DNA from 2 places in the Streptomyces sp. HUAS TT7 genome. Region 2 is predicted to be linked to the other one. Evidence: predicted binding sites of a transcription regulator. Region 2 holds the regulator's gene; the other holds the start of a gene.
What was found. The regulator HspR, encoded in region 2, represses chaperone genes until heat shock. The targets are predictions, from matches to a motif close to TTGAGNNNNNNNNNCTCAA.
Positions count from the first base shown of each region.

Region 1 (14,657 bases), 1.7 Mb from region 2:
CCAGCTGCTCCTGCTCCTGCTCGTGGCGCTTCTTCGAGCCCACCGCCGGGGACGAGCCGTGCGGGCGCGAGATGCGGCGCAGGCGCTCGCCGTGCGGCACGTCCGCGCCGACGGCCAGGTCCAGGTGGTCGATCAGGTTGAGCGCGATGAACGGCCAGGCACCCTGGTTCGCCGGCTCCTCCTGGGCCCACAGGTACTTCTCGGCGTTCGGGAACTTGGCGATCTCCGCCTGGAGCTCGGCACCCGGCAGCGGGTACAGGCGCTCGATGCGGATGATCGCCGTGTCCGTCGCGCCGCGCTTCTCGCGCTCGGCGGCCAGGTCGTAGTAGACCTTGCCCGCGCAGAAGACGACCTTGCGGACGGCGGCCGGGTCCACGTGCTCGTCGCCGATCACCGGGCGGAAGCCGCCGTTGGTGAACTCCTCGGCCTTCGACGCCGCCGCCTTCAGACGCAGCATCGACTTCGGGGTGAAGACGATGAGCGGCTTGTGGTGCGGGTTGTGGACCTGCCAGCGCAGCAGGTGGAAGTAGTTCGACGGCAGCGTCGGCATCGCGACCGTCATGTTGTTCTGCGCGCACATCTGGAGGAAGCGCTCCGGGCGGGCGGACGAGTGGTCCGGGCCCTGGCCCTCGTAGCCGTGCGGGAGCAGCAGGGTGACGCCGGAGGTCTGGCCCCACTTCTGCTCGGCCGAGGAGATGAACTCGTCCACGACCGTCTGGGCGCCGTTGACGAAGTCGCCGAACTGCGCCTCCCACATCACCAGGGACTCGGGACGGGCCAGCGAGTAGCCGTACTCGAAGCCCATCGCCGCGTACTCGGAGAGCAGCGAGTCGTAGACGTTGTAGCGCGCCTGGTCCTCGGAGAGGTACATCAGCGGCGTGTAGTCCTCGCCCGTGACCTGGTCGACCAGGACCGCGTGGCGCTGGCCGAAGGTGCCGCGGCGGGTGTCCTGGCCGGACAGCCGGACCGGGACGCCCTCCATGAGCAGCGAGCCGATGGCCAGGGTCTCGCCCATGCCCCAGTCGATCGTGCCGTCCTCGACCGAGGCGGCGCGGCGCTGCATCTGCGGCATCAGACGCGGGTGGACGGTGATCCGCTCCGGGATGTTCACCTGCGACTCGGCGATGCGCTTGACGATCTCCTGGGAGACCGCCGTGGTGACCGCGACCGGGAACTGCGCCTGCGGGTCGGTCGAGTGGATCTCGCCCGGCGCCGAGGTGGTGGCCTCGCGGACCTCCGCGAACACCTTCTCCAGCTGGCCCTGGAAGTCCTGCAGGGCCTGCTCGGCCTCTTCCAGGGTGATGTCGCCGCGACCGATGAGCGACTCGGTGTAGAGCTTGCGCACCGAGCGCTTCTTGTCGATCAGGTTGTACATCTGCGGGTTGGTGAACTGCGGGTTGTCGCCCTCGTTGTGACCGCGGCGGCGGTAGCAGATGAGGTCGATCACGACGTCCTTGTTGAACGTCTGGCGGAACTCGAAGGCGAGCCGCGCGACGCGGACCACGGCCTCCGGGTCGTCGCCGTTCACATGGATGATCGGCGCCTCAATCATGCGGGCCACGTCGGTGGCGTACATGGACGAGCGCGACGACTCCGGGGCGGCGGTGAAGCCGACCTGGTTGTTGATGACGATGTGCACGGTGCCGCCGGTGCGGTAGCCGCGCAGCTGCGACATGTTCAGGGTCTCGGCGACGACACCCTGGCCGGCGAAGGCCGCGTCACCGTGCAGGGCGACGGGCAGGACCGTGAAGTCCGTGCCGCCCTTGTTGATGACGTCCTGCTTGGCGCGGGCGACACCCTCCAGGACCGGGTCGACCGCCTCCAGGTGCGAGGGGTTCGCGACGAGCGAGACCTTGATCTGCTCGCCGTCCAGACCGGTGAAGGTGCCCGAGGCGCCCAGGTGGTACTTCACGTCGCCGGAGCCGTGCATCGACTTCGGGTCGAGGTTGCCCTCGAACTCGCGGAAGATCTGCGCGTACGACTTGCCGACGATGTTGGCCAGCACGTTCAGGCGGCCGCGGTGGGCCATGCCGATGACGACCTCGTCCAGGCGCGACTCGGCGGCGCTGTCGATGACGGCGTCGAGCAGCGGGATGACCGACTCGCCGCCTTCGAGGGAGAAGCGCTTCTGGCCGACGTACTTGGTCTGCAGGAACGTCTCGAACGCCTCGGCCGCGTTCAGGCGGCGCAGGATGCGCAGCTGCTCCTCGCGCTCCGGCTTGGAGTGCGAGCGCTCGACGCGGTCCTGGATCCACTTGCGCTGCTTGGGGTCCTGGATGTGCATGAACTCGATGCCGGTGGTGCGGCAGTACGAGTCGCGCAGGACGCCGAGGACGTCGCGCAGCTTCATCAGGGACTTGCCGGCGAACCCGCCGACCGCGAACTCCCGCTCCAGGTCCCACAGGGTGAGGCCGTGCTCGGTGATGTCCAGGTCGGGGTGCTTGCGCTGGCGGTACTCCAGCGGGTCGGTGTCGGCCATGACGTGGCCGCGGACCCGGTAGGAGTGGATCAGCTCGAAGACGCGGGCGGCCTTCGTGACGTCGTCGTCGTGCGAGGCGTCGATGTCCTTGAGCCAGCGGACCGGCTCGTAGGGGATGCGCAGCGCCTCGAAGATGTCGTCGTAGAAGTCGCTGTCGCCGAGCAGCAGGTTGGCGACGATGCGCAGGAACTCGCCGGAGGCGGCACCCTGGATGACGCGGTGGTCGTACGTCGAGGTGAGGGTCATCACCTTCGAGATGCCCAGCTTGTTCAGGGTGTCCTGGGAGGTGCCCTGGAACTCGGCCGGGTAGTCCATCGAGCCGACGCCCATGATGACCGACTGACCGGGCATCAGACGCGGCACGGAGTGCACGGTGCCGAGGCCGCCGGGGTTGGTCAGCGAGACGGTGACGCCCGTGAAGTCGTCCATCGTCAGCTTGTTGTTCCGGGCCCGGCGGACGATGTCCTCGTACGCCTGCCAGAACTCGAAGAAGTTGAGCGTCTCGGCCTTCTTGATGCCGGCGACGACGAGCTGGCGGTCGCCGTTGGGCTTCACCAGGTCGATGGCGAGGCCGAAGTTCACGTGCTCCGGCTTGACCAGGGTCGGCTTGCCGTCCTTCTCGACGAACGCGTAGTTCATCGACGGCATGGCCTTGATCGCCTGCACCATCGCGTACCCGATGAGGTGGGTGAAGGAGACCTTCCCGCCCCGGGCGCGCTTGAGGTGGTTGTTGATGACGATGCGGTTGTCGAACAGCAGCTTCACCGGGACGGCGCGGACGGACGTGGCCGTCGGCATCTCCAGCGAGGCGTTCATGTTCTTGGCGACCGCGGCGGCGGGGCCGCGCAGCGTCACGAATTCAGGACCGGCCGGGGCTTCGGTGGCCCCAGCAGGCTGTGCGGCGAAGGCCGCTCCGGTGGAGCCGGTGCTTGCACCGGACTTGGGGGCTGCGGCCTTGGCGGGCGCGGCGGCGGCCGCGGGCTTCGCCGGAGCCGGGGCAGCGGCCGGAGCGGCCGCCTTGGCCGGTGCCGGGGCGGCGGCCGGGGTGACCGGTGCCGGTGCGGCGGGTGCGGCCGGGGCCGGGCTCGCGGGAGCGGCCGGAGCAGCCACCGCGGCTGCCGCGGTGGGAACACCCTGAACGGGCTTGTCCGCCGTGCCGGTGGCACCCGGCTTGTAGTCGGCGAAGAAGTCCCACCAGGCACGGTCGACCGAATTGGGATCCTGGAGGTACTGCTGATAGATCTCGTCGACAAGCCACTCATTGGCACCAAAGCCGGCCGCAGGGTTCTTGCCCTGCCCGTCTTGGTCGGTCGAGACGCTCGAATTACTGGGGGACTGAGACGACACGGCGGTAACCGCCCTCTTCCGCTTCACAAGGTGATGGACAGCGGAAATAAAGGCTACGCCTCCCTGGCCTGGACGTGCAGACCGGGCATGCCACAGTCGTGTAAGTCACACCGAAACCCGGGTTTCGGTGTGTGAAATGGCGGGAAACAAGCGTGGTTCCGCTGCTGCGCGAGCCACTTCGGGTATGCGACAGTGCGGCTACGGCCCCCTGGCCCGCACCCCTGAACGACCACTTCTGCTGATGACCACGCAGAACGGCTGCTTCCGGTTCGAACTTTACGTCAACTTTGCTGGCGCGGGGTGCCCGGGAGGGTGACCTGGATCCGGCATCCGCGTGCGGATTCGGCCACGCCGATCCGGCCACCGTGAAGATCCACTGCCCAGCGCGCGATCGCGAGGCCGAGCCCCGTACCGCCGTCGCTGCCGGGCCCGTGCGGGGAGGGCGCGGCGCCGCGGTTGAAGCGCTCGAAGACCCGGTGCCACTCGGACTGCGGGATGCCCGGACCCTCGTCCAGGACCTCCAGATCGAGCGACTCGGGCTGGGGGCCGCGCCGGGCCCGTACGGTCACGCGGCCGTGCGGCGGGGAGTGCTTGACGGCGTTGTCGATGAGATTCGCCACTACCTGGTGCAGCCGCTCGGCATCCGCGTGCGCGGTCAGCTCGGGCGGCGAGACGTCCAGGTGGAGGTGGACGTCGGCGCGCTGGTGGTTGCCCGAGCCGGAGGACAGCTTGCGCTGGGCGGCCGCCAGATTGGCTTCCTTGAGGACGCCCGACAGGTACGGCCACACCTCGAAGCGGTGGGCCCGCAGCGTCACCACCCCGTTGTCCAGGCGGGACAGGTCGAGCAGCGTCTCGACCAGGCGGCCCAGGCGCTCGGTCTGTTTGAGCGCCGTGCGCATCGTCTCCGGGTCGGCCGCGGAGACGCCGTCCACGACGTTCTCCAGGACCGCGCGCAGTGCCGCGATGGGTGTGCGCAGCTCGTGCGAGACATTGGCCACGAGTTCCTTGCGGTGCCGGTCCACGGCCTCCAGATCGTCCGCCATGCGGTTGATCGTGCCCGCGAGGTCGCCGAGCTCGTCGCGGCGGTCGGCGCCGCGCACCCGGCGCGTGTAGTCCCCGTGCGAGATGGCGCGGGCGACGGTGTTCATCTCGTCCAGCGGGGCGGTGAGCCCGTGGGCGACGAACTGGGTGATCAGCAGGGTCGCTATCACCGAGAAGACGGTGATGAAGCGGAGCTCGGTGCGGGTCTGCAGGGCCACCATGAGCAGCCCGGTCGTGATGAAGACGGAGACCACGACCAGCGTGCCGAGCTTGGTCTTGATCGATATGGAGACCGACCGGAGCCCCGCCACGACCTGGCCGCGCAGGACGCGCCTGGCCCTGGCCCACCCGCCGCGCCTGGCGGGTTCGTCCCAGCCGGGCCGCTCGCCGCTGCCGCGCAGCTGCCGGGCCCGGTCTCCGGCCCGGCTCATGGCGCCGGGGTCTCCAGCGCGTAGCCGACGCCGTGGACCGTACGGATGCGCTCGGCCCCGATCTTCCGGCGCAGCGCCTTGATGTGGCTGTCCACGGTGCGGGTGCCGGAGGCGTCGGCCCAGTCCCACACCTCGGCGAGCAGCTGCTCGCGGGACAGCACGGCGCGCGGCGTGTTCGCCAGGCAGCTCAGCAGGTCGAACTCGGTCGGCGTCAGGTGGACGTCCTCGCCGCGGACCCGTACCCGGCGCTGCGCGTGGTCGATCTCCAGCTCGCCGAGGCGCAGTATGCCCGTGCGCGGCGTGGTGGCGGCCAGCGCGGCCCGCTCCACCCGGCGCAGCAGGACGTGCACCCGGGCCGCCAGCTCGCGCATCGAGAACGGCTTGGTCATGTAGTCGTCCGCGCCGACGCCGAGTCCGACGAGCATGTCCGTCTCGTCGTCCCGGGCCGTCAGCATGAGGACCGGCACGGGCCGCCGGGCCTGGACCCGGCGGCAGACCTCCAGGCCGTCGAAGCCCGGCAGCATGATGTCGAGGACCATCAGGTCCGGCTGCCAGGCCTCGGCCGTGTCGACGGCGGCGGGGCCGTCGACAGCCGTTTGCACCTGGAAGCCCTCGGCCCGCAGACGGGCCGCGATGGCGTCGACGATCGTCGTGTCGTCCTCGACGACCAGCACCCTGCGCTGGGCGCCGGGGGTCGCCGCGACGCCGTTGTGGCCGGTGTGTGTCTGCTCCATCGGTTGCCCCGCCCTGACTGTGCTCGCCCGGGGATCCGTGGGGTGATCCCCTGTGTCGGTCAGAGACTAGAGGCACTTTCCGTGTCTCGGCTACGCAGGGCGAACGCCGAGATGGACCACGTCAGGGACGCCCCGGGCAACTCGGATCTCTTCGGTATGTACCCCAGTGAATCCGGCATTACGGAGAGCCTGTTCGAAGGCGGCGGACGGCTGCGCGGACCACACGGCGAGCACCCCGCCGGGGTTCAACCGCCGTGCGCAGTGGGCGAGTCCGGCCGGTGAGTACAGTCCGCCGTTGCCCTCGGTGACGGTCCAGTCGGGCCCGTTGTCGATGTCGAGGCAGAGCGCGTCGAAGGTCTCCTGCGCCGTACGTACGTAATCGACCAGATCGGCAGGGATGATCCGGGTACGGGAATCGGACAGAGCCGGGCCGGAAATGGCGCCAAGTGGACCTGATCGGTGCCAGTCGATGATGGCCTGTTCCCTCTCCACCACGGCGATTTGGCCCCAGCGGGGGTCCTGCGCCGCATGTGCGAGCGAGAAGCCGACGCCGAGTCCGCCGATGAGAACGGAGGGCCGGGTGGCGGCTGGCAAAAGTGTGTCGTACGCCGCATCGATGAGGAGGCGTTCCGAGCGGCCGTCCGAAGTGTCCATGAGGAAGCACCCGTTGGCGATGATCTCGAAATGCGCCCCGCGCTGCCGCAGCACGACTTCCCCGTGGGGTCCCTGGCGCCGGTCGAGGGTGGCGATGTCGTCCATGCCGCAGAGGATGCCGGGTCCGGTGGCGCGGCGCACGCGAGTTGCGGACCGTTCGCCCCCGACGCTCAGGAACCGTCAAAGGTTGTCCCGTGTGGCGCACGCCATAGACGGGGCAGGAGTCGTTCACGGAAGGTGAGCCGTTGTAGAGAGGTATCAGCGAGTACGAACCACGGAACACGGCCGAAGAACGCGGGCGTGGCTTGATTCGGGGCGCGCACCTGCCGCGCTCCGGGGAAGGGGCCTCACCCGGTGCACCCGCTCGAAACCCGCCGCCCCGCGACGGCGGAAGGCCCCCTGCCGACGGCCCTTGAGGCGATACCCGCGCAACTGGAGGCGATACCGGCCCCGCGCCCGAAGCCGGAGCCCGCGACCGCGGTGACCGCACCGGCCCCCGTTGTCCCGGGCGTACGAGGCCTGCCGGCCCGGGCCGGCCGACTGCTTCCCTCCCCGACCTCCACACCGTTCGCCTTCGGCTACGCGTTGCTGCTCCTGGTGACTTCGATGTACACGGAGTACGGCGATCCGGACACGGTGGACACCCTGCTCCAGGCGTCGAGCACGGACGTGGCCCACCTGTCGACGACACCGGTCCTGGCGATCTTCGGGAGCGCCCTGTGGATAGCGGGAGGCATCGCCTCCCCGTACGCGGTGGTCTTCATCTTCGTGCTGGCCGCGCTGGAACGCCGGATCGGCGGCTGGCGCACGGCGGGCGTCTTCCTGCTCGGCCATGTCGTGGCGACTCTGGCCACGGAGGTCCCGGTGGCCCTCTCGGTCCTGGCCGGCCACCTCCCCGAGAGCTCCCTGCACCGCCTGGACTACGGCATCAGCTTCGGCCTGATGGCCACGGTGGGCGCCCTGACGGGCCTGCTCGCCCCCCTGTTCCGCTGGACGACCCTGGCGGTGGTGGGCGTGCTGCTGGTGGACGACCTGGTGGACATGGTGGAACCGCTGGCGGCCTGGGGCCACCCGGTGGCCCTCCTGGTGGGGGTGGCCTGCTGGCCGGCGGTACGGCGGGTACGGAACGCGGGGACGGCGGGCTGAGGGGCCTCAGCCTCGCCGGTCGGTCCGGAGTTTTTTTGGGTGCCGCGCCCTCATCACCGCGCCCTCATCACCGTCCCGTCGGCCTGTCCGTCGGCCTGAAATACAGACTCGCCATCGGCGAGCGCGTCTCCCAGCCCAGAGCCGAGTACAAGGCCTGGCCCTCCGGGGTGCCGACCAGGATTCCCTCGGTCGCGCCCGACTCGTACGCCGTGTTCTGCAGGGTGCGCATCACCAGGCTGCCCAGGCCTCGGCGCTGGTGGGTGGGGGCGGTTTCGATCTGGTCGGCCACCGCTGTCGGGCCCGTCGGGGCGATCTGGCCGCGGGCCGCGAAGTGGCCCTCTGCGGTGCGGACCAGGACGCGGGTCACGCCGCCCCGGGTCCAGGTCGTGAGGGTGTAGCCGGCCGGGACTTCGGGGCGCTCCGCGGTCAGCGGGATCGTCATCAGGTAGCCGGGCTGATCGAACTGCCAGCCCTCGGCGAGCCACGGCCGCACGGTGTCGTCGTCGGCGAACAGCTTCAGCCACGTTCCGGGCGCGCTCGTGGTGGCCGCCAGCTCGCGGACATCCGCCTCGGCGGGTGTCGGGAGCACATGGCGCGACACGTGGTCGGCCTGTCCGGCGTCGATCGTCCAGCCCCATGGCCGGTCGATGGGATCGGAGGTCCCTCGCGACACGATCCAGCCGTCGATCCAGGCCCGCACCAGCGTGCCGATCGTGGCTCGATCCGGTGCCGTTGTCGCCGTCAACGTCATTGCTGCCCCCTGGGTATGTAATAGGTGCACTGCCTATAGGAACCTTACTGGCTCGGTTCGTCCTTGTCCCGTCCGCGTGGGCGCCGTTGCTTGGTGCTGGCGTCGCCGAGGGTTTCCGGGCCTGGTCACAGGGCCCGCTCCACGTGATCGCTCAGAGCGAACACGCCCCGGGGAACATTCCTCGACTCAGCTGCATTGAGTCGGCATAGCTCAACTTGACTGCCGAAGGGGAGATCATGGCTACCGAGTCCACGGCGTACACACCGACCGACCTGCCCGTGCTGCCGCTCGACGACGAGGTCGTGCTGCCCGGCATGGTGGTTCCGCTGGACCTGTCCGATGCCGAGGTGCGGGCCGCCGTCGAGGCCGCGCAGGCCGCCGCGCGGTCCGGCCAGGGAAAGCCGCAGGTGCTGCTCGTGCCGCGGATCGACGGAACGTATGCCGGGACCGGTGTGCTCGGGACCGTCGAACAGGTCGGCCGGCTCTCCGACGGTGACCCGGGCGCCCTCATCCGGGGCCGCCACCGCGTGCGGATCGGGGCCGGCACCACCGGGCCCGGGGCCGCCCTGTGGGTGGAGGGCACCCGGGTCGGGGAGACCCTGCCCGAGCCGCTGCCCGGCCAGGTGACCGAGCTGGTCAAGGAGTACAAGGCGCTCGCCACCGACTGGCTGAAGAAGCGCGGGGCCTGGCAGGTCGTCGACCGCGTCCAGCAGATCGAGGGCGTCTCCGCGCTCGCCGACAACTCCGGGTACTCGCCGTTCCTCACGACCGCCCAGAAGGTCGAGCTCCTGGAGACCAGCGACCCGGTCGCCCGCCTCAAGCTCGCCACCGAGCAGCTCCGCGAGCACCTCGCCGAGCAGGACGTCGCCGAGTCCATCGCCAAGGACGTACAGGAAGGCGTGGACAAGCAGCAGCGCGAGTTCCTGCTGCGCCGCCAGCTCGACGCCGTACGCAAGGAGCTGCGCGAGCTCAACGGCGACGGCGGCGAGGAGGACGAGAGCGACGACTACCGCGCCCGTGTCGAGGCCGCCGACCTGCCCGAGAAGGTCCGCGAGGCCGCCCTCAAGGAGGTCGACAAGCTGGAGCGTTCCAGCGACCAGTCGCCCGAGGGCTCCTGGATCCGCACCTGGCTCGACACCGTCCTCGAACTGCCCTGGAACGAGACCACCGAGGACGTCTACGACATCCGCGGCGCCCGCGCGATCCTCGACGCCGAGCACGCCGGCCTCAAGGACGTGAAGGAGCGCATCACCGAATACCTGGCCGTGCGCAAGCGGCGCGCCGACCGGGGCCTGGGAGTGGTCGGCGGGCGGCGCGGGGGCGCGGTTCTGGCGCTCGTCGGCCCTCCCGGTGTCGGCAAGACCTCGCTCGGCGAGTCCGTGGCTCACGCGATGGGCCGCAAGTTCGTCCGCGTCGCACTCGGCGGCGTACGCGACGAGGCCGAGATCCGCGGCCACCGGCGTACGTACGTCGGCGCCCTGCCCGGCCGGATCGTACGGGCCATCAAGGAGGCCGGGTCCATGAACCCGGTCGTGCTGCTCGACGAGATCGACAAGGTGGGCTCCGACTTCCGGGGCGACCCGGCGGCGGCCCTGCTCGAAGTCCTCGACCCGGCGCAGAACCACACGTTCCGCGACCACTACCTGGAGGTCGAGCTCGACCTGAGCGACGTGGTGTTCCTCGCCACCGCCAACGTCCTCGAAGCCATCCCGGAGGCGCTGCTCGACCGCATGGAACTGGTCAGGCTGGACGGCTACACCGAGGACGAGAAGGTCGTCATCGCCCGGGACCACCTGCTGCCGCGTCAGCTGGAGCGGGCCGGTCTGGAGCCGGGCGAGGTCGTCCTCGAAGACGCCTCGCTGCGCAAGCTCGCGGGGGAGTACACCCGGGAGGCGGGCGTACGGAACCTGGAGCGCTCGATCGCCCGGCTGCTCCGCAAGGTGGCCGCCCAGCACGAACTGGACCAGCAGGAGCTCCCGTTCACCGTAACCCCGGACGGGCTGCGGAGCCTGATCGGGCGCCCGCACCACGTGCCCGAGTCCGCACAGGACCCGGCCGAGCGGCGCACCGCGGTGCCCGGCGTGGCCACCGGCCTCGCCGTCACCGGGGCCGGCGGCGACGTCCTGTTCGTCGAGGCCTCCCTCGCCGACCCGGAGACGGGCGCGGCGGGCCTGACCCTCACCGGTCAGCTCGGCGACGTGATGAAGGAGTCCGCGCAGATCGCGCTGAGCTTCCTGCGCTCGCACGGGGCCGAACTGGAGCTTCCGGTGGGGGACTTGAAGGACCGGGGCGTGCACGTCCACTTCCCGGCCGGCGCGGTCCCCAAGGACGGCCCGAGCGCCGGCATCACCCTGGTCACCGCGCTGTCCTCGCTGCTTTCGGGGCGGCAGGTCCGCACCGACGTGGCGATGACCGGTGAGGTGTCGCTGACCGGGCGGGTGCTGCCGATCGGCGGCCTCAAGCAGAAGCTGCTCGCCGCGCACCGGGCCGGGATCACGACCGTGGTGATCCCCAAGCGGAACGAGGCGGACCTGGACGACGTCCCGGCCGAGGTCCTGGAGAAGCTGGAGGTCCACCCGGTGACGGACGTCCGCCAGGTCCTGGAGATCGCCCTCGCCCCGGCGGAGGTGGCCGTCGCCGCAGCCGCCTGAGTGACGGCTACGCCGTGGTGGCCCGCTCGTACACCGAGCGGGCCTTCGCGTCGAACAGGGCCGCCGTCGACTCGTTGTCCGTGTCGCCGCCGCTCAGCACGCCGATGATCCTGCCCAGTCGGTCCGGGCCCCGGTAGCCGGTCAGCCAGGGGCTGCCGCTCGTGCCGACCCAGAAGCCGCCGCACTCCATGCGGATCATCGCGGGCTCGTCGCGGTCCCGGTGGACGTCGGTGGTGCACATGACCGGCCGGTTGTCGGGGTTGTGGTTCTCCTCCGGGTACCCGACGACGGTGACCCGCTGGTCGGGGCCCGCGCCCCACTCGGGCGTCGAGGCGCCGACCACGCTCTGCACGCTGCGGCCCTGCGCGTCCGGTGCGACCGTGAGGAAGGCGTAGTCCACCGCGTCGCTCTGCTCCGCGGTCCACTCGTCGTCGACCTGGACCGCCCGCACCTTCCACTTCCCGTACGGATACGTCCCCTTGGCCGCCCCCGAGAAGCCGGGCGCGAACTCCAGGGAGTCGAGCGGCTCGCCGGCCGTGCAGTGCGCGGCGGTGGCGATGACGTTGCCGCGCGGGCTGTCCACCACGCTGGCCGTGCAGTAATGGCCGTCGCCGTTGACCAGCACGCCGACCGACGCCACCTTCGCGGCCGGGACGGCGCTGGTCTGGGTGGCGGGCTGCGCGGCCTGCGGGGCGGCGCTCGGGGAACTCTCCGCCTGTGGTTCCGAGGCCGCGGGCCCGCCGCACCCCGCACCGCCGGCCGCGACGACCGCCGCCAGGGCCACTGTCCGGAACACCACTCCCAACCTGCGCATGCCCCCCATCTTTACTCATGCCGCGCGCGAGATGGGGTCAGGTGTGCGAGTCGTGCTCCGTACGGGCACACGGAAGGGCCCCCGGCTACGCAGCGCCGGGGGCCCCGCTCATGCGACGCGGAGCGGGTCAGCCGTTGGCGAGCGCCTGCAGCCGGTCGTACGCCCCGTTGAACTTGGAGTGGTCGCCGACCGTCGGTCCGGACGACGTGTACTGCCACATCGTGTAGTAGCCCCAGCCGGCCGGCAGGGTGCCCGGGTCGGAGTTGTAGCGGGCGATCCAGAGCGGGTTGGTGGAGCCGAAGGCGGCGGAGTTGCCGGTGCACTCGCTCCACCAGCTGGCAGCGGTGTAGATCACCGCGTCGCGCCCGGTACGGGCCTTGTACTGGTTGACGAAGTCGTGGATCCAGCCGACCATCCCGGCCTCCGACTTGCCGTAGCAGGCGTCGCCGTACGGGTTCCATTCGATGTCGAGCGCGCCCGGCAGCGTCCTGCCGTCCCGGGACCAGCCGCCGCCGTGGTCCACGAAGTAGTTGGCCTGGGCCGCGCCGCCCGTCGTGTCCGGGGTCGCGAAGTGGTAGGCGCCGCGGACCATGCCGACGTTGTAGGAGCCGTTGTACTGCTGGGCGAAGTAGGGGTTGGTGTAGTAGGTGCCCTCGGTGGCCTTGACGTAGGCCCACTTCACGCCGCTGCTCCACAGGGTGGACCAGGCGACGTTGCCGTTGTGGCTGCTGGTGTCCACACCCTCGGTCTGCACCGTCTGCACGTCACGGGTGTCACCGGGCAGACCGCCCACCCCGTCGTGCTTCGCGACGCCCATGCCCAGGGTCGCGGAGCCGCGGGCCGGGGTGTCGGCGGCGCCCGACGTTCCGGTGGAGCCGAGGACGAGGGCGAGGGAGGAGAGGAGGATCCCGGCCGCGGCAATGGGTCCGCGGCGGGCCGTTCCGGATCTGTGCACGGGCATTGCGTGCCTCCGAAAGGCTCGGTGGGGCTTGGGACTTGACGGCCTGGGTCGACATGCCGACGTATCGCTGTGGACATGTCAGAGTCGACGCTACGCACGTAGACCGCTGGCGCGAAAGAGGCTTCAGGTTATGCCGATGGTTCAGACCTTTGATGGTGGCGACACGCTGCGGGAACGGTGTGGCCTGGAAGAAACTTTCATCCGGCGTTGGCCCCGGCGTCACGGCCGCTCCCGGCCGGGACGGGCCCCTCGGCGTGCCGGGCGCACAGCATGCTGGGAAATACTGTGCCCTCACGACACACCTACGGCATGGGAGCCGATGTGCACGGTCCGGACCAGGAGTTCCTCGCGCTCGAACGCGAGCTGGCCGTCTTTCTGCGACGGGCCAGGGCCTCGTCCGGTGAGATGGCCCGCGAGGTCCACCCCGATCTCGAACCGGCGGCATACGGACTGCTGGTGCGCCTGGACGAGGCGGGCCCGCAGCGGGCCACCGAACTCGCCGGGTTCTTCGGCGTGGGCAAGGCGACGATGAGCCGCCAGCTGCACGCCCTGGAGGACCTGGGCCTGGTGGCCCGGGAGCCCGACCCGGCGGACGGCCGTGCCTCCCTGGTCCGCATCACGGCAGAGGGCACGACCCGGTTCGGCCGGGTGCGCGACGCCCGCCGCGAGAGCTACGTCCGCAAGCTGGCGGGCTGGGACCGAGCGGAAATCTCGGAACTGGCGAGGTTGCTGCACCAGCTGAACGCGGCGGCGGAGGGGTAGGGGGCCCTTCGGCACCCGGCGTCGCGAACAGGCGGCTACAGCTCCACCGCCACCACCGTCGCATCGTCATGGCGCTTGCTCCCTCGCAGGAACACCCGCTCCACGTCCCCCGTTTCCAGCTCCCGCACCCGCTCGACCAACCCCTCCGGCCCCGCCTTCCGGACCAGTGCGACGCAGTCCCCCCACGAGCCCTCGCCGAACTTCTCGACCCACCGGGTCGCCCCGTCCGTCAGGGCGAGGACGGAGCGCAGGGGGGCGAGCGGCTCGCGGCCGGTCACGGCGCGGGCGGCAACCGTCGGATCCGCCGCCGCAGTGAAGAAGCCGCCCTCCTTGTTGCGGACGAGGGAGTCGGCCACCGCGTCGCTGACCAGGGAGGAGCGCGGCACCCGGTCGAGCCGGTCGTCCAGGACCGCCCGCACCGTGCCGTCGGACGATTCGAGAAGCAGTGCCGAGTCCGACAGGACGAGGTACTCCAGCTCCGCCGAGTCCCAACGCGCCAGGACCACCGTCGCCTGAGGCGTACGCGGGTGAGAAAGGTCACACGTGTCGCGGTGGGCGTCGGCGGTGCGCCGAATGGATTCGGCCAGGATCTCGTCCAGCGTCATATCCCGTCGTGAAGCCGACAGTTCGGTCAGGGCGCCGCCGAGCCGCGCGGTGAACCAGGGCACGTCGTGCACGCAGTCGCCGTTGCCGGGCAGCGGCGTGACGCCGTCGAGGACGACGAGCAGGCCGCCCAGGCCCGAAGCGGGCATGGCGGTCGCCGCCCAGTCCTCGTTGGGGCGGGCGGGATCTCCGGGAACGGTGGCCAGGTGGATGCGCATACCCGCCAGTCTGCACGACGCCTTCACGCCACCTTCATGCCCTCCACAGGGCCACCGGACGGCCT
Region 1 is NZ_CP196175.1:2,910,431-2,925,087, reverse strand. It holds gene ACSHXC_RS12890 (multifunctional oxoglutarate decarboxylase/oxoglutarate dehydrogenase thiamine pyrophosphate-binding subunit/dihydrolipoyllysine-residue succinyltransferase subunit) at 1-3,826, opposite strand, end outside; gene ACSHXC_RS12885 (HAMP domain-containing sensor histidine kinase) at 4,108-5,298, opposite strand; gene ACSHXC_RS12880 (response regulator transcription factor) at 5,295-6,032, opposite strand; gene ACSHXC_RS12875 (spermidine synthase) at 6,123-6,791, opposite strand; gene ACSHXC_RS12870 (rhomboid-like protein) at 7,041-7,832, shown strand; gene ACSHXC_RS12865 (GNAT family N-acetyltransferase) at 7,900-8,583, opposite strand; gene lon (endopeptidase La) at 8,820-11,234, shown strand; gene ACSHXC_RS12855 (trypsin-like serine peptidase) at 11,242-12,048, opposite strand; gene ACSHXC_RS12850 (lysozyme) at 12,176-13,009, opposite strand; gene ACSHXC_RS12845 (MarR family winged helix-turn-helix transcriptional regulator) at 13,319-13,771, shown strand; gene ACSHXC_RS12840 (hypothetical protein) at 13,807-14,592, opposite strand.
Region 1: lon (endopeptidase La) is a predicted target of HspR. The motif match lies at 8,779-8,797, and genes of this name have one in related genera.

Region 2 (14,657 bases):
GACCGCGTTGACCGCGCCGGTGAGCAACGCGCTGGTCAGCTGGCCGAGTTGGGGCAGCAGCAGGAACGGGAAGGCGAGGCCGCCCACGAGCGCGCCCACGTAGTCCGCGGCGAACAGGTCGGCCACCGTGCCGCTCGCATCGCCCTCGGCGCGCCGCGAGACGCGCTGGATGAGCGTCATCAGGAGCGGGATCTCGGCGCCGATCAGCATGCCGATCGCGAGCGAGAACGCGACCAGGGCGTACCGCGAGCCGCCGAACCAGGCGAACGTCGCGTACAGCGCCATCGCGGAGCAGCCGCCGACCAGGGCGAGCGCGGCCTCGATGAGGCCGAAGCCGACGGCGGCCCGGCAGCGCAGCCGTTTGGCGAGCAGCGAGCCGACACCCATCGCGAAGACCATCACCGAGAGGACCACCGAGGCCTGGGTGACCGAGTCTCCGATCAAGTACGAGGCGAGGGCGACCAGTTCGAGCTCGTACACCAGGCCGCAGGCGGCGCAGATGAACACGACGGCCAGGACGAGGAACCGACCCGACCGCGGCCTCCTCACGGGAGCGGGGAACGGTTCGATCATGATGCGAACGCTACGTCACACTCCGTTTGCATCCTGTCACCCACACGGGTTCAACTGGAGCCAACCGTCCGGGGATCGAGCGCCTCAGAGCCCGGCGGGCGCGGGCACCCGTACGCCGACCCGGGTCCGGGTCACCACCAACTGCCCTTCCTGCGGGTAGGCGTGCCAGGTGCGCCACCACACCTGGCCGTCGCCGCGCTGCGCGAGCATCGCCGTGAAGGCGTGCGGCGAGCCCGGAAACGTTCCCGCCAGTCCGTTGGGATGGTCGGCGACGAGCGCGAGGAGTTCCTGCGCGCGCCCCGCGAACGAACCGCGCGAGAGCGTTTCGACGCGGGCGGCGAACTCGTAGTCCCACTCCCCGAGACGTTTCGCCACACCGAGCGGAAGCGGCGTACTGCTGCCGGGCATGCAGGCGACGGTCTCCGAGCAGGTGCCGGCCTCCTCGTCGAGGAGCACCTGGTGCGAGGCGCCCAGCAGCCTCAACTGGAGCTTGGCGCCGGTCAGTTCGAGGTCGAGTACGGCGAGGGCGGGCAGCGGCTCGCGGCCCAGCGCCCAGGCGAGGTCGGCGGCACGCGTGTCGGTGTAGGCGGTCTTGAGGGTCGTGAGCATGGGTGGGCTCCGCAAAACACACATGTGGCGGGTGGGTGACCGAGGTCGCCTCGGACCGCAACGTAGGACGGGGGACCGCTCTCTGATCGCCCGGAGTCCGAGGGCTGCGTCGTTCTCATCTGCGAGGGAATCATGAAGTGCGCGGCGCTCACAGCTTTTTTACCCAACTTGATGGGGTTTCCATCCCCTCGGGGGCCACTCGGTTCAAACGTTCAACTACAGGCGTGAAAGAAGGCGCCCGGCCGGCCGGAACCGACCGGGCGCACAACGGGCACGACCGGCGGCGGAATCGGCTGCCCCGTGACAGCCGCGACCGCATCTGCCCCTGTCGCCCCGTCGGCCCTTGGGCCCGAACTCCAGCTGTTTCGCGCGGAGTTCAGGCATCGGCGCTCAGCTGGAACCGCAGCCTCCGCCGCCCCCGCAGGACGAGTGGCCGCCGCCGCACGAGTGGTGCCCGCCGCCGCAGGAGTGGTGGCTGCCCCCGTGGTGCCCGTGGTGACCGCTCCCGCCGGACGAACCGCCGTCCCCGGCCCCGGCCCACCAGCTGCCGGAGCTCCCGGAGCTGCCGGAGGACGACCACCTCGACCGCTTGCGCGCCGCCATGGCCCTGCGCCGCCGTCGCGCCGCCGGAGTGCACGCGAAGATCAGCACCACCAGTACGAGGATCCCCATCTCGATCGCGATGTCCATTTCCCCCACCGTCCTTTCGTGCCGCGGTCCCCCGTTGTCCCGCGTGGTGGAGGAATGCCCCCGGCCGCCAACGGCCAAAGCGCACTTGAGCAACTCCAGAGGTTGCCCGCAGGATGGCGGTCATGACCTCCAGCGCGCGCCCTCTCCTCAACCGCCGCCTCGCCGAGTTCGGGACGACGATCTTCGCCGAGATGTCCGCCCTCGCCCAGCGGACCGGGTCCATCAACCTCGGCCAGGGCTTCCCCGACACCGACGGCCCCGAGGCCGTACGGGAGGCGGCGGTCCGCGCCCTGCGCGACGGCAGGGGCAACCAGTACCCGCCGGGCCCCGGCGTCCCCGAACTGCGCACCGCGATCGCCGACCACCAGCGGCGCCGGTACGGCCTCACCTTCGACCCGGACCGCGAGGTCCTGGTCACCGCGGGCGCCACGGAGGCGATCGCCGCCTCCCTGCTCGCGCTGCTCGAACCGGGCGACGAGGTCATCGCCCTGGAGCCGTACTACGACTCGTACGCCGCGTGCATCGCGATGGCGGGCGCCACCCGTGTGCCGGTCACCCTGCGCCCCGCCGAAGGGCCCCGCGGCGGAGCCGCACACGGACACTTCGTCCTCGACCTCGACGAGCTGCGCGCGGCCGTCACCCCGCGCACCCGGCTGATCCTCCTCAACACCCCGCACAACCCGACCGGCACGGTCCTGACCCGCGCCGAACTCGCCGCGGTCGCCGAGCTCGCCTGCGAGCGTGACCTCCTGGTGATCACCGACGAGGTGTACGAGCACCTCGTCTTCGACGGCGCCGAGCACATCCCGCTCGCCTCCTGCCCCGGCATGCGCGAGCGCACGGTCACCATCGGCTCGGCGGGCAAGACGTTCTCGTTCACGGGCTGGAAGGTCGGCTGGGTGACGGCGGCCCCCGAGCTGGTGGCCGCGGTCCGCTCGGCCAAGCAGTTCCTGACGTACGTGGCCTCGGGGCCCTTCCAGTACGCGGTGGCCGAGGCGCTGCGGCTGCCGGACTCCTACTTCGCCGACCTGCGCGCGGACCACCAGGCCAAGCGGGACCTGCTGAGCGCGGGGCTCGCGGCGGCCGGGTTCGAGGTGTTCCGCCCGGCCGGGACGTACTTCGTGACCACCGACATCCGCCCGCTCGGCGAGAGCGACGGCTTCGCGTTCTGCCGCGCGCTGCCCGAGCGCGTCGGCGTCGTGGCGATCCCCAACGCGGTCTTCTACGACCACCGCGAAGAGGGCGCCCCCTTCGTCCGGTTCGCCTTCTGCAAGCAGACGGCCGTACTCGAAGAGGCGGTCACCCGGCTGAAGGCCCTGGCGGGCTAGGGCGCACGGTCGCCGCGACCCGCGTGCGCACCGCCGGGTGGGCGGAGTTCTACCCGGTCGGGGGCGCACCGGTCGCGGGAAGCCGGATCCGCGCTGATGGTCGGTCTGAACGACCAACGCGCGACCGGAGGTGTCCCCTGTCCGCCGAGATCACCGTCCCCGCCCGCGGCCGCCGGGCAGGGAGCATCACGAGCGCCCCGCCCTGGATCGGCGCGCTGCGCCGGGCGGCCCCCGCGCTGGGCCTGTTCGCGGCCGCGCGGCTGACCGGGCTCCTGGTGGTCGCGGCGGCGGCCTGGCACCGGGGGTTCTCGCCCCGCGCGCGGCTCGCAACCTCCTGGGACGCCGACTGGTACGCCCGGATCGCGGCCCACGGCTACGGCCGCACCCTGTCCTGGCCGGACGGCTCGGTCCAGAGCGACCTGGCGTTCTTCCCGCTCTACCCGGGCCTGATCCGCGCCGTGACCACCGTCCTGCCGGTCACCGGCGGCACCGCGGGGCTGATCGTCTCGTGGACGGCGGCGGCCGCCGCGGCCCCCGGGATCTACCTGATCGGCGAGCGCCTGTACGGCCGCCCGGTGGGCACCCTGCTGGTGCTGCTGTGGGGGCTGCTTCCGCACTCCGTCGTCCTGACGATGGCGTACACCGAGCCCGTCATGACGGCCCTTGCGGCCTGGTCGCTGTGGGCGGTCCTGGAGCGGCGCTGGCTGTGGGCGGGCTCGCTCGCGCTGCTCGCCGGGCTCTCCCGGCCGAACGCCGTCGCGGTGACCGCGGCGGTGATGGCGGCGGCAGGCTACGCGATCTGGCGCGGTGAGCGGCGTTCCTGGCGGCCGTGGGCGGGCGCGCTGCTCGCGCCGCTCGGCTGGTGCGGCTACGTGCTGTGGGTCGGGGTGCGCAAGGGCGATCTGCTCGGCGGCTACTTCGCGGTGCAGGCCGGCTGGACGTCCCGGTTCGACTTCGGCGCGGGCACGCTGGAGTTCGTGAAGAGGCTCGCGACGGCCCCGTACGACCTGGGGTTCACGATGGCGGCGCTGCTGACCGCGGTGATGGTCGTGCTGTTCGTGCTGTTCGTCCTTGACCGGCCGCCCGTGCCCCTGCTGATCTACACGGCCATCCTGGTGCTGATCACGGTCGGCGGCGCAGGGTTCTTCGAGTCGAAGCCGCGCTTCCTGCTGCCCGCGTTCCCGCTGCTCGTCCCGCTCGCACTCGCACTGACGAAAGCCCGGCCCCGGGCGGCGGTCGCGGTGACCGTCGCCCTGGCCGGGCTCTCGTTCTGCTACGGGGCCTATCTGCTGACGCAGGCCACCATGGCGCTGTGAATCACCCGAAGGGTCACTCGGAGTCGGACTCGCCCGCCTCGCCGCCCTCGACGTCCTTCTCCAGGCCGAGCTGCTCCAGGAGCCACTTGTCGAACTCGATCGAGGCACGGACCCAGCTCACGGTGGACGACACGAAGTGCTCCAGGGCGACGCCGGTGCCGATCAGCATCTGCGCCTCGCCGATGAGGCGGACGGTGCCGTCGTCGTGGGTGTGCGTGTAGACCTTCGGCCACAGGGTGCGGCGGTTCCAGTCGTCGATCGACTCCAGGATCTGGACCTTGTCGTCGATGCTGTGCGGCCGGTCGTAGAACGTCCGCACCGAGAAGACCTGCTGGTCGTCCTCGCCGCGGAACATGAAGTACGTACGGAAATCCTCCCACGGCGCGGCGAGGTCGCCCTCGTCGTCCACGACGTACTTGAGCTCCATCTGGTCCAGGAGCTGCTTCACCAGGTCCTGGTCGGGAACGACGGGCCCGGACGGCGCACCGCCGGACTGCGGGCCCTGCTGAGCCCCGAAATTCGGAATCGAGGACGGGTCGATGCTCATCGTGAATCTTCCTTCGTACGGTTCCGGTCATCCTCCCCCATGCCGGGGCAGGGGTGGCAACCCCTGCCCCCGGGTATCCGCTGCGGGCTGACCGAATCGGGCCGGGGTGGCAGGATCGGCCTTACTTCGCCGCCCCCACGATCAGCCCCTCCCCGAATCGGTCGACCCGAACCGTGTCACCGTCGGTGACTTCGCCCGCCAGGATCTCCTTGGCGAGCCGGTCGCCGATGGCGGTCTGGATCAGGCGGCGCAGCGGGCGCGCTCCGTAGGCCGGGTCGTTGCCCTCGTCGGCCAGCCACTGAAGGGCCTCGGGGGTGACGTCCAGGGTGAGCCGGCGGTCCGCCAGACGCTTGGCCAGGCGGTCGATCTGGAGTCCGGCGATGTGGGACAGCTCGTCCTTGGTGAGCGCGGAGAAGACCACGAGGTCGTCGAGCCGGTTGAGGAACTCCGGCTTGAAGGAGGCCCGCACCACTTCCAGGACCTGCTGCTTCTTCTCCTCCGCGCTGGTCAAAGGCTCGACCAGGTACTGGCTGCCCAGGTTGGAGGTGAGGATCAGGATGGTGTTGCGGAAGTCGACCGTGCGGCCCTGGCCGTCGGTGAGGCGGCCGTCGTCGAGGACCTGGAGCAGGATGTCGAAGACCTCGGGGTGCGCCTTCTCCACCTCGTCCAGGAGCACCACGGAGTACGGGCGGCGGCGGACGGCCTCGGTGAGCTGGCCGCCCTCCTCGTAGCCGACGTAGCCGGGAGGCGCGCCGACCAGACGGGCCACGCTGTGCTTCTCGCTGTACTCCGACATGTCGATGCGGACCATGGCCCGCTCGTCGTCGAAGAGGAAGTCGGCGAGCGCCTTGGCGAGCTCGGTCTTGCCGACGCCCGTCGGGCCGAGGAAGAGGAACGATCCGGTCGGCCGGTCCGGGTCGGCGATCCCGGCCCGGGTGCGGCGCACCGCGTCCGAGACGGCCTGCACCGCCTCCGACTGGCCGATCAGGCGCTTGCCCAGCTCGCCCTCCATGCGGAGCAGCTTCTGCGTCTCGCCCTCCAGCAGGCGCCCGGCGGGGATGCCGGTCCAGGCGCCGACCACATCCGCGATGTCGTCCGGACCCACCTCCTCCTTGACCATGCTGCTTTTAGTGTCACCAGTCTTGGACTTCTCCTGCTCGGCCTCGGCCTCGGCGGCCTCCTCCAACTCCCGCTCCAGGCCCGGGATTTCGCCGTACAGGAGCTTGGAGGCGGAGTCGAAGTCGCCGTCGCGCTGGGCGCGTTCGGCCTGGCCGCGCAGGTCGTCGAGCCGCTCCTTCAGCTCACCGACCCGGTTGAGGCCCTGCTTCTCCTTCTCCCAGCGCGCGGTGAGCCCGCGCAGCTCCTCCTCCTTGTCGGCGAGGTCCTTGCGGAGCTTGTCCAGGCGCTGGAGCGAGCCGGCGTCGGTCTCGTTCTTCAGCGCCAGCTCCTCCATGCGCAACCGGTCGACGGCGCGCTGGAGTTCGTCGATCTCGACGGGGGAGGAGTCGATCTCCATACGGAGTCGCGAGGCCGCCTCGTCGACCAGGTCGATGGCCTTGTCGGGCAGGAAGCGCGAGGTGATGTACCGGTCGGAGAGGGTGGCGGCCGCGACCAGGGCGCCGTCCGCGATCTGCACCTTGTGGTGCGCCTCGTAGCGGCCCTTGAGCCCGCGCAGGATCGCGATGGTGTCCTCGACGCTCGGCTCGGCCACCAGGACCTGCTGGAAGCGGCGCTCCAGCGCGGGGTCCTTCTCGATGCGCTCGCGGTACTCGTCCAGCGTGGTCGCGCCGACCATACGCAGCTCGCCGCGCGCCAGCATCGGCTTGAGCATGTTGCCCGCATCCATCGCCGAGTCGCCGCCGGCGCCCGCGCCGACCACGGTGTGCAGCTCGTCGATGAACGTGATGATCTGGCCGTCGCTCTCCTTGATCTCGGAGAGGACGGTCTTGAGGCGCTCCTCGAACTCGCCCCGGTACTTCGCACCCGCCACCATCGCGCCGAGGTCCAGCGAGACCAGCCGCTTGTTCTTCAGCGACTCCGGCACGTCCCCCTTCACGATGCGCTGGGCGAGCCCCTCGACGACGGCGGTCTTGCCGACGCCGGGCTCGCCGATCAGCACCGGGTTGTTCTTCGTACGCCGCGAAAGCACCTGGACGACCCGGCGGATCTCCTGGTCCCGGCCGATCACCGGGTCGAGCTTGCCCTCGCGGGCGGCCGCCGTGAAGTCCGTACCGAACTTCTCCAGCGCCTTGTACTGACCCTCCGGGTCGGGTGTGGTCACCCGGCGCCCTCCCCTGCTCGTCTCGAACGCGTCAAGGAGCTTCTTCGCGCTCGCCCCCTGCTGGGAGAGGATCTCACCGGCCTGTCCGCCCTTGGCGGCGAGGCCGATCAGCAGGTGCTCGGTGGACAGGTAGTCGTCGCCCAGCTCCTTGGCCCGCTGGGCCGCGTCCGCGATGACGGCAAGCAGCTCGCGGTTGGGCTGGGGCGGGGCGACGGTGGAGCCGGTCACGCTCGGGAGCGCGGCCAGGAGCCGCTCGGCGCCGGAGCGCACCGCGGCCTGGTCCGCCTCCACGGCGGCCAGCAGGTCGATGACGTTCTCGTTGTCCTGGCCCTCCAGGAGCGCGAGCAGCAGATGCGCGGGGGTCAGATCCGGGTGGCCCCCGGCGACGGCCCGGTTGCTCGCGGCGTTGATCGCGTCCCGGCTCTTGTTCGTCAGCTCGGCATCCACGTGCGTTCGCTCCTCCTCGTCGTACGCCTTGGCAATGGCTTCACCACCTATGACCCTTCCAACGTACACAAAGTTGAGTCCATTCCGCTCAAGGCATGAGGAAGGGAGGGTGAGGGGCTAGGTTGCTTGGCCATGGCCATGGACGTACGCAAGCCCGACGACGCCTATCTCAGCTTCTGGCGCGAGCGCCACATCTGCACCTTGACGACGCAGCGGCCGGACGGCTCGCCGCACGTGACGCCGGTGGGAGTGACGTACGACCCGGAAGGGGGGCTCGCCCGGATCATCTGCAACAAGAACAGCCGGAAGGTCGCCAACGTCCTGGCGGCGCTCGCGGTGGACCCGGCGGGCGCGCGGGTCGCGGTCTGTCAGCTGGAGGGCAGGCGCTGGGCGACGCTGGAGGGCCGCGCGGTCGTGCGCACGGAACCCGAGCCGATCGCGGACGCGGTGGAGCGCTACGCCGTGCGCTACCAGCGGACCCCGGCCCCGAACCCGGACCGGGTGCTGATCGAGATCAGGCTGACCAGGGCGATGGGCAACACCTGATCCGGTGGCCGTCCGTACCCGGACAGCACAGCGGCGCCACCGTGTTCAGGTCCACGATGGCGCCGCTGTGTGGGGGAAGCACCTGCGCGATGTACAACGACGGGGGATCGCGTCAGGCACTGCGGGGGGTGGCGGTGGATGAATCGGGTTGAGCCTCCGACTCGAAAAGCTGGTGGTCACGTTGGTCGAGATTCACGAAGACCATGCCGTACCGGACAACACAGCGAATGGGCTGCGGTGCCCCGCGCGGCCGGCGCAGGCACCGGTAGGCACGGACGTCCTCGTCGTCCTCACGGGCGATCAGGATCGGCTCACCGAGCAGAGTGACCATCAACGAATCGCCACGAAAAGGAACTGCTGTGGCGAGGTCGATGAAGTGCCACCCCGAGCGGTAGGCCGTGGCCATTTCGCGACGGAAGGTGCGGTCGTCGGGCGGGAAGCTCATGCGACAGCACCCTTAGGGGCGGACTCCCAGGTGACGTCCCCGCCTATCGCCGCGACCTTCGGTGCGATCTCCCAGGTGACGTCCTGTGCGGTCGTGGCTGAGGACTTCGCGGGGTGGGTCTCCCAAGTGACGTCCCCAGGCGCCGAGAGAGCGCAGAGAGCAGCCGCCACAACGGCTGTCGTGCTTAGTGCTCGAACCATCCTGCTCATGGCCGATCTCCACCTCTTTTGATCATTACCTCCCCCCGCGGATACGACGATGGCCCACTCCGGCCACTTGCACCAGCGCAGCCAGGCATCATGTTCCTGTAATTCAAAAGGATGAGGGGGGTGCAACTAGGTTGAAACAAGGGCACATAGGACACGATCACGGCCCAGTTGATCTGTGCGAGACAGGAACGGCTCTGTACGCCCTTGCCCTGCGTACAGGCGGGATTACCCGCTCAGAGGCCGACTCCGCCCCGTGTCTGGTCGACCTCACCCTGCTGCGCCCCGATCCCGACGACGCCCAGCTGCTGCGCCCGGTTCCGCCCACGGTGGTGCTCAACCTGCTGACCCAGCCGCTGGAACGCGAGATCCAGGAGCGCAGAAAGCAGTCGGTCGCCCTCGCCGACACCTTCGAGCCATTCATGTCGATCGCGACGCCCGCGACCACCGGCACGCACGCGATCACGGTCCTCGAAGGCCTGGAACTGATCAACGCGACCCTCGACCGCGTCATCAACGAGTGCACCGAGGAACTGCTCGTCATCCAGCCCGGCAGCGGCCGCAGGCCCGAGAGCTTCGAGGCGGGGCTGCGCCGCATAGAGCCGCTGCTCGCCCGCGGCGTCGAGATGCGCACCCTCTACCAGCACACCGCCCGCCACCACTCCGCCACCATCGGCTACGTGGAACGGATCGCTCCGTACGGACTGGAGGTGCGCACCCTGGAGGAGATCATCGACCGGCTCATCATCATGGACCGCAAGGTCGCCTTCATCCCCGCGCGCAGCGACCGCCAAGTCGCCCTGGAACTGCGGCACGAGGGGCTCGTGCAGTACCTGGTGGGCGTCTTCGACCAGTTCTGGCAGTACGCCACCCCCTGGGACGACGAGGTGCCCTACCACCTGGAGACGGCCGGCATCACCGGCGTCCAGCGCTCCATCGCCAAGCTTCTGGTGGAGGGCCACGTGGACGAGGCGATCGCCCGCCGCCTCGGCATGAACGTACGCACCTGCCGCGCGCACATCGCCAAGCTGGCGGCCGCGCTCGGCAGCGGAAGCCGGGCCCAACTCGGCTTCCTCATCGCACAGTCCGGCATCCTGGACCAAGACGCCTGAAGCCGTCACCGCGGGGCGACCGGGTGCGCGGGGCCGCCGAGGCCGGCCCGGGCAATACGGACGCCGAGCTGTGCGCGGCTGGAGGAGCCGAGCGCCTCGGCGAGGCGGCCGATGTGGTGGCGGCAGGTGCGCACACTGATGCCGAGCCGCTGCGCGACGACCGCGTCCTGGTGGCCCTCGGCGAGCAGCGCCGCGATGACCCGCTCGCGGTGCGTGATGCCGGCGATGCCGGTCGCGGCCGGTACGGGTTCGGCGAGCGGGACCGCCCGGTTCCACAGGCACTCGAAGACCGTTACCAGGTGGCCGACGAGGGCGGGCTGGCGCAGCTCCAGGGCGCTGGTGCGCTCGGGGTTCGCGGGCAGGAACGCCACCGTGCGGTCGAAGACCATCATCCGGTCGGTGACCTCGTCCAGGGTGCGCACCTCGGCGCCGTCGCCGAGCCGCTCCAGGTAGGCGGTCAGGGCCTGCCCGTAGCGGGCGACGTGCGTGTACAGGGTGCGCATCCGCGCGCCGCGGTCCACAAGCGCCGGGTCCCGCGTCGAGGCGTGCGCCAGGATGCTCGGGGAGCGGATCCCCTCGGGCTGCACGGTCAGCATCTCGGTGGTGCAGGCGGCCGAGGCCGCGGCGATGGCCGCGTCGATCTCGTCGAAGCCGTCGAGCACCCGCACGGCCGCGCAGGGCTCGGGGGCACACGGGCCGATCGACGCGTACCGCTCGAAGGCCTCGGCGATCCGGCCCGCGCGGTGCCGCGTGTCGGCCAGGCCGTCGTGGATGCCGCGCACAAGGAGAGCCACGGCAGCGGCGTCCACCTCGCCGCCCCCCGGCCCTGCATCCCCGTGAGTTGAGCTGTTCATTCTGAACACCACGATGCATCGGGAGCCGCCGGGCCACCACCATCATGTTGCTGCACTGCATCAACTGGAGGTGGAATAAAGCTCGACATGTCCACATGTTGCGTACGCCGTGGATTACCGAGGGTGCGCATCGAGGCCCAACTGGGCGATGCGGACGCCGAGTTGGGTGCGGCTGCTGCTGCCGAGCACGTCGGCGAGGCGGCTGATGTGGTGGCGGCAGGTGCGCACGCTGATGCCGAGCCGCTGGGCGATCACCGCGTCCTGGTGGCCCTCGGCGAGCAGCGCCGCGATGACCCGCTCCCGGTGCGTGACGCCCTCGATGTCGGTGGCCGCGGGCACGGCCTCGGTCAGCGGCACCGCGAGCCGCCACAGCCGCTCGAAGACGGTCGCGAGGTACTCGACGAGCGCCGGGTGGCGCAGCTCCAGGGCGCTGCTGTCGTCCGCGGCGGCCGGGATGATCGCCACCGTACGGTCGAACAGGAGGAGGCGGTCGGTGACTTCGTCGAGGGTGCGCACCTCGACCGCGCGGCCCTCCAGCTGGTGCAGGTAGTCGGTGAGACCGGTGCCGTAGCGGGCGACATGGGTGTACAGGGTGCGCATGCGCACCCCGCGCCCCACCATGTCCAGGGCCCGCGGCAGCGCCTGCGACAGGACGTGCTCGGGGCGGATGCCGCGGGGCTGGATGGTGAGCGCCTCGGTGGCGCAGCCGGCGATCGCGTCGTCGATGGCCGCGTTGATGCGGGGGATGCCGTCCAGGACGCGGATGGCCTCGGTGCCGGCCGGCGCGGGCGCGTCCAGGGCGGCGAAGCGCTCGAATGCCGCCGCCACCACGCCCGTCCGGGCCTGGCTCGCCGCGATGTCCTCGTGGATGCCGCGCAGCAGCCGTGCCATCACCGCCTGCGGGGAGGTCGGCAGGAGCCATTCGGGGGCGCACGGGTCGGGGTGCAGGAGGCCGAGGTCGATCAGGCAGGTGGCGTCGCCCGCGGCCTCGCGCGCGAGGCGTCCGGCGCGCAGCGCGTCCGCGTACGCCCGTTCCCCGGCCGCGCACAGCCGGTCCGCGCCATGCGGATGCGCCACCTGCTCAGACATGCTCTCCCCCGCCTCCCTGCGACCGAGCCCGATGACCTTATCCCCATCGGGCCCCGCGTTCATGGTGATCGCCGGGTGATCGCCGAACGCGAAAGGCCCGCCGCCCCCGAAGGGGACAGCGGGCCTTGTCGGACGCGTGGAGGAGTCGGCCCGACCTCGGGCTACTCCGACGACCTCTTCGGGCGCCAGACGACCAGCGCGCTGGCCTGCTGGACGTCCTGGTACGGGACCAGGTCCCGCCGGTAGGAGGCGTGCACCTGGGCCTCGCGCTGCTGCATGGCGACGGCCGCGCCCTCGACCGCGGAGGACAGCTCGGCGACCCGGGCCTGGAGGGCGGCGACCTGGTTCTCCAGCTCGATGATGCGCTTGATGCCCGCCAGGTTGATGCCCTCGTCCTGCGACAACTGCTGCACCGTACGGAGCAGTTCGATGTCGCGGGCCGAGTAGCGCCGGCCGCGCCCGGCCGTGCGGTCGGGCGAGACCAGGCCGAGGCGGTCGTACTGCCGCAGGGTCTGCGGGTGGAGGCCCGAGAGCTGGGCCGCCACCGAGATGACGTACACCGGCGTCTCTTCGTTCAACTCGTAAGCCCTAGAAGCAAATTGGGGCTGTCGACGCTGGCGGGGGTCCATCTCATGCTCCCTTCGCGGCCTGGAACAGTTCTGCCCGCGGATCGGTGCCCGCAGTCGCCTCGCGGTAGGTCTCCAGGGCCTCGCGGGCCTTGTCGTCCAGTTCCTTCGGCACGGTCACCTCGACCGTGACAAGCAGGTCGCCCCGGGTGCCGTCCTTGCGGACCGCGCCCTTGCCGCGGGCCCGCATCGTACGGCCGTTGGGGGTGCCCGCGGGCAGTTTCAGGGTCACCGGCGGGCCGCTGAGGGTGGGCACCTTGACCTCGGCGCCGAGGGCGGCCTCCGTGAAGGTGACCGGCACCGTGACGGTGAGGTTGTCGTCCTTGCGGCCGAACACCGGGTGCGCGTCGACGTGGACCACGACGTACAGGTCGCCCGCCGGACCGCCCCGCTCGCCCGGCGCGCCCTTGCCGCGCAGCCGGATCCGCTGGCTGTTGCTGACGCCCGCCGGGATGCGGACCTGCATGGTGCGCGAGGAACGCGCCCGGCCGCTGCCCTTGCAGACGTCGCACGGGTTCTCGGCGATGAGGCCGCGGCCCTTGCAGTCCACGCACGGGTCGGTCAGCGAGAAGCCGCCGCCCGAGCCGCGCGAGACCTGGCCGGTGCCGACACAGGTCGGGCACACGCGGGGCGTGCCGTTCTTGTCGCCGGTGCCCGAGCAGGCCTTGCAGGGGGACTGGCTGGACAGCCGGATCGGGACGGTGGCCCCGTCGACCGCCTCGGTGAAGCTGAGCGTCACCTCGGACTCCAGGTCCTGCCCGCGGCGCGGCTGGGTGCGCGTGCCGGTGCCCGCGCCGCCCCGGTTGAACAGGCCGCCGAACACGTCGCCGAGCCCGCCGCCGAAGCCGCCGGCCCCTGCGCCGCCGCCCGGCTGCTGCCCGCCGAACAGGTCGCCCAGGTCAAAGTTGAAGCTGCCGCCGCCCGCGCCCGGACCGGCCCGGAAGCCGCCGTTGCCGAACAGGGCGCGCGCCTCGTCGTACTCCTTGCGCTTCTTGGGGTCGCCGAGGATGTCGTTGGCCTCGGAGATCTCCTTGAAGCGCTCCTCCGCCTTGGCGTCGCCCTTGTTGGCGTCGGGGTGGTTCTCGCGCGCGAGCTTGCGGTACGCCTTCTTGATCTCTGCGTCGGTGGCGTCCTTGGGGACGCCGAGAACCTTGTAGTAGTCCTTCTCGACGAAGTCCTTCGTGTTCATCGACGTCCCTCCTCCCGGACGATCACTTCTTCAATGACCGCTGCGTCAGCCCTTGTCGGGGCCACCGCTCTCCTCGTCGCTCGACTTTTCTTCCTTGGCGGCCGCGCCCGGCTGGGGCTCGGCCACCGCGACCCGCGCGGGGCGGATCGTACGCTCGCCGAACCGGTAGCCCGGCTGCAGGATCGCCACGCAGGTCGTCTCGGTGACGTCCGGCGCGTAGCTGTGCATCAGGGCCTCGTGGACCGTCGGGTCGAAGGGCTCGCCCTCCTTGCCGAACTGCTGCAGGCCCATCTTCGCGGCGACCGTCTCAAGAGACTCGGCCACCGACTTGAAGCCGCCCTGCAGCTCGCCGTGTTCACGGGCCCGGCCGATGTCGTCGAGCACGGGCAGCAGCTCGGTCAGGAGGCCTGCGACGGCGATCTCCTTGACCGTGACGCGGTCCCGCTCCACGCGACGGCGGTAGTTCTGGTACTCGGCCTGCAGCCGCTGGAGGTCCGTGGTGCGCTCGGTGAGCGCCGTCTGGGCCTGGTCCAGCTGAGCCTGCAGAGCGATCTCCTTGGCCGCGTCCCCGGCCGGGGCCGCCTTCCCCTCCTCGGAGGAGTCGGCGGCCTTCGGCTCGGCGTCTTCCTGAGCGCCGGAGGGGACGTCGGGCTTCTCCTCGAAGCCCGGGGTCTCCTCAGACATCAGGCGGCGCCGCCCTTCGCGTCACGCGGCTTCTCGTCGTCGACGATCTCGGCGTCGACCACGTCGTCTTCCTTCGACATGTTCGGGGCTTCGGCACCCGGAGCGGCGCCGGCCG
Region 2 is NZ_CP196175.1:4,617,957-4,632,613, reverse strand. It holds gene ACSHXC_RS20925 (polyamine aminopropyltransferase) at 1-573, opposite strand, end outside; gene ACSHXC_RS20920 (DUF2617 family protein) at 658-1,182, opposite strand; gene ACSHXC_RS20915 (hypothetical protein) at 1,573-1,872, opposite strand; gene ACSHXC_RS20910 (pyridoxal phosphate-dependent aminotransferase) at 1,986-3,200, shown strand; gene ACSHXC_RS20905 (hypothetical protein) at 3,386-4,516, shown strand; gene ACSHXC_RS20900 (YbjN domain-containing protein) at 4,530-5,063, opposite strand; gene clpB (ATP-dependent chaperone ClpB) at 5,185-7,791, opposite strand; gene ACSHXC_RS20890 (pyridoxamine 5'-phosphate oxidase family protein) at 7,924-8,337, shown strand; gene ACSHXC_RS20885 ((2Fe-2S)-binding protein) at 8,450-8,782, opposite strand; gene ACSHXC_RS20880 (helix-turn-helix transcriptional regulator) at 9,123-10,100, shown strand; gene ACSHXC_RS20875 (helix-turn-helix transcriptional regulator) at 10,106-10,894, opposite strand; gene ACSHXC_RS20870 (LuxR C-terminal-related transcriptional regulator) at 11,069-12,043, opposite strand; gene ACSHXC_RS20865 (heat shock protein transcriptional repressor HspR) at 12,205-12,672, opposite strand; gene dnaJ (molecular chaperone DnaJ) at 12,674-13,858, opposite strand; gene grpE (nucleotide exchange factor GrpE) at 13,904-14,542, opposite strand; gene dnaK (molecular chaperone DnaK) at 14,542-14,657, opposite strand, start outside.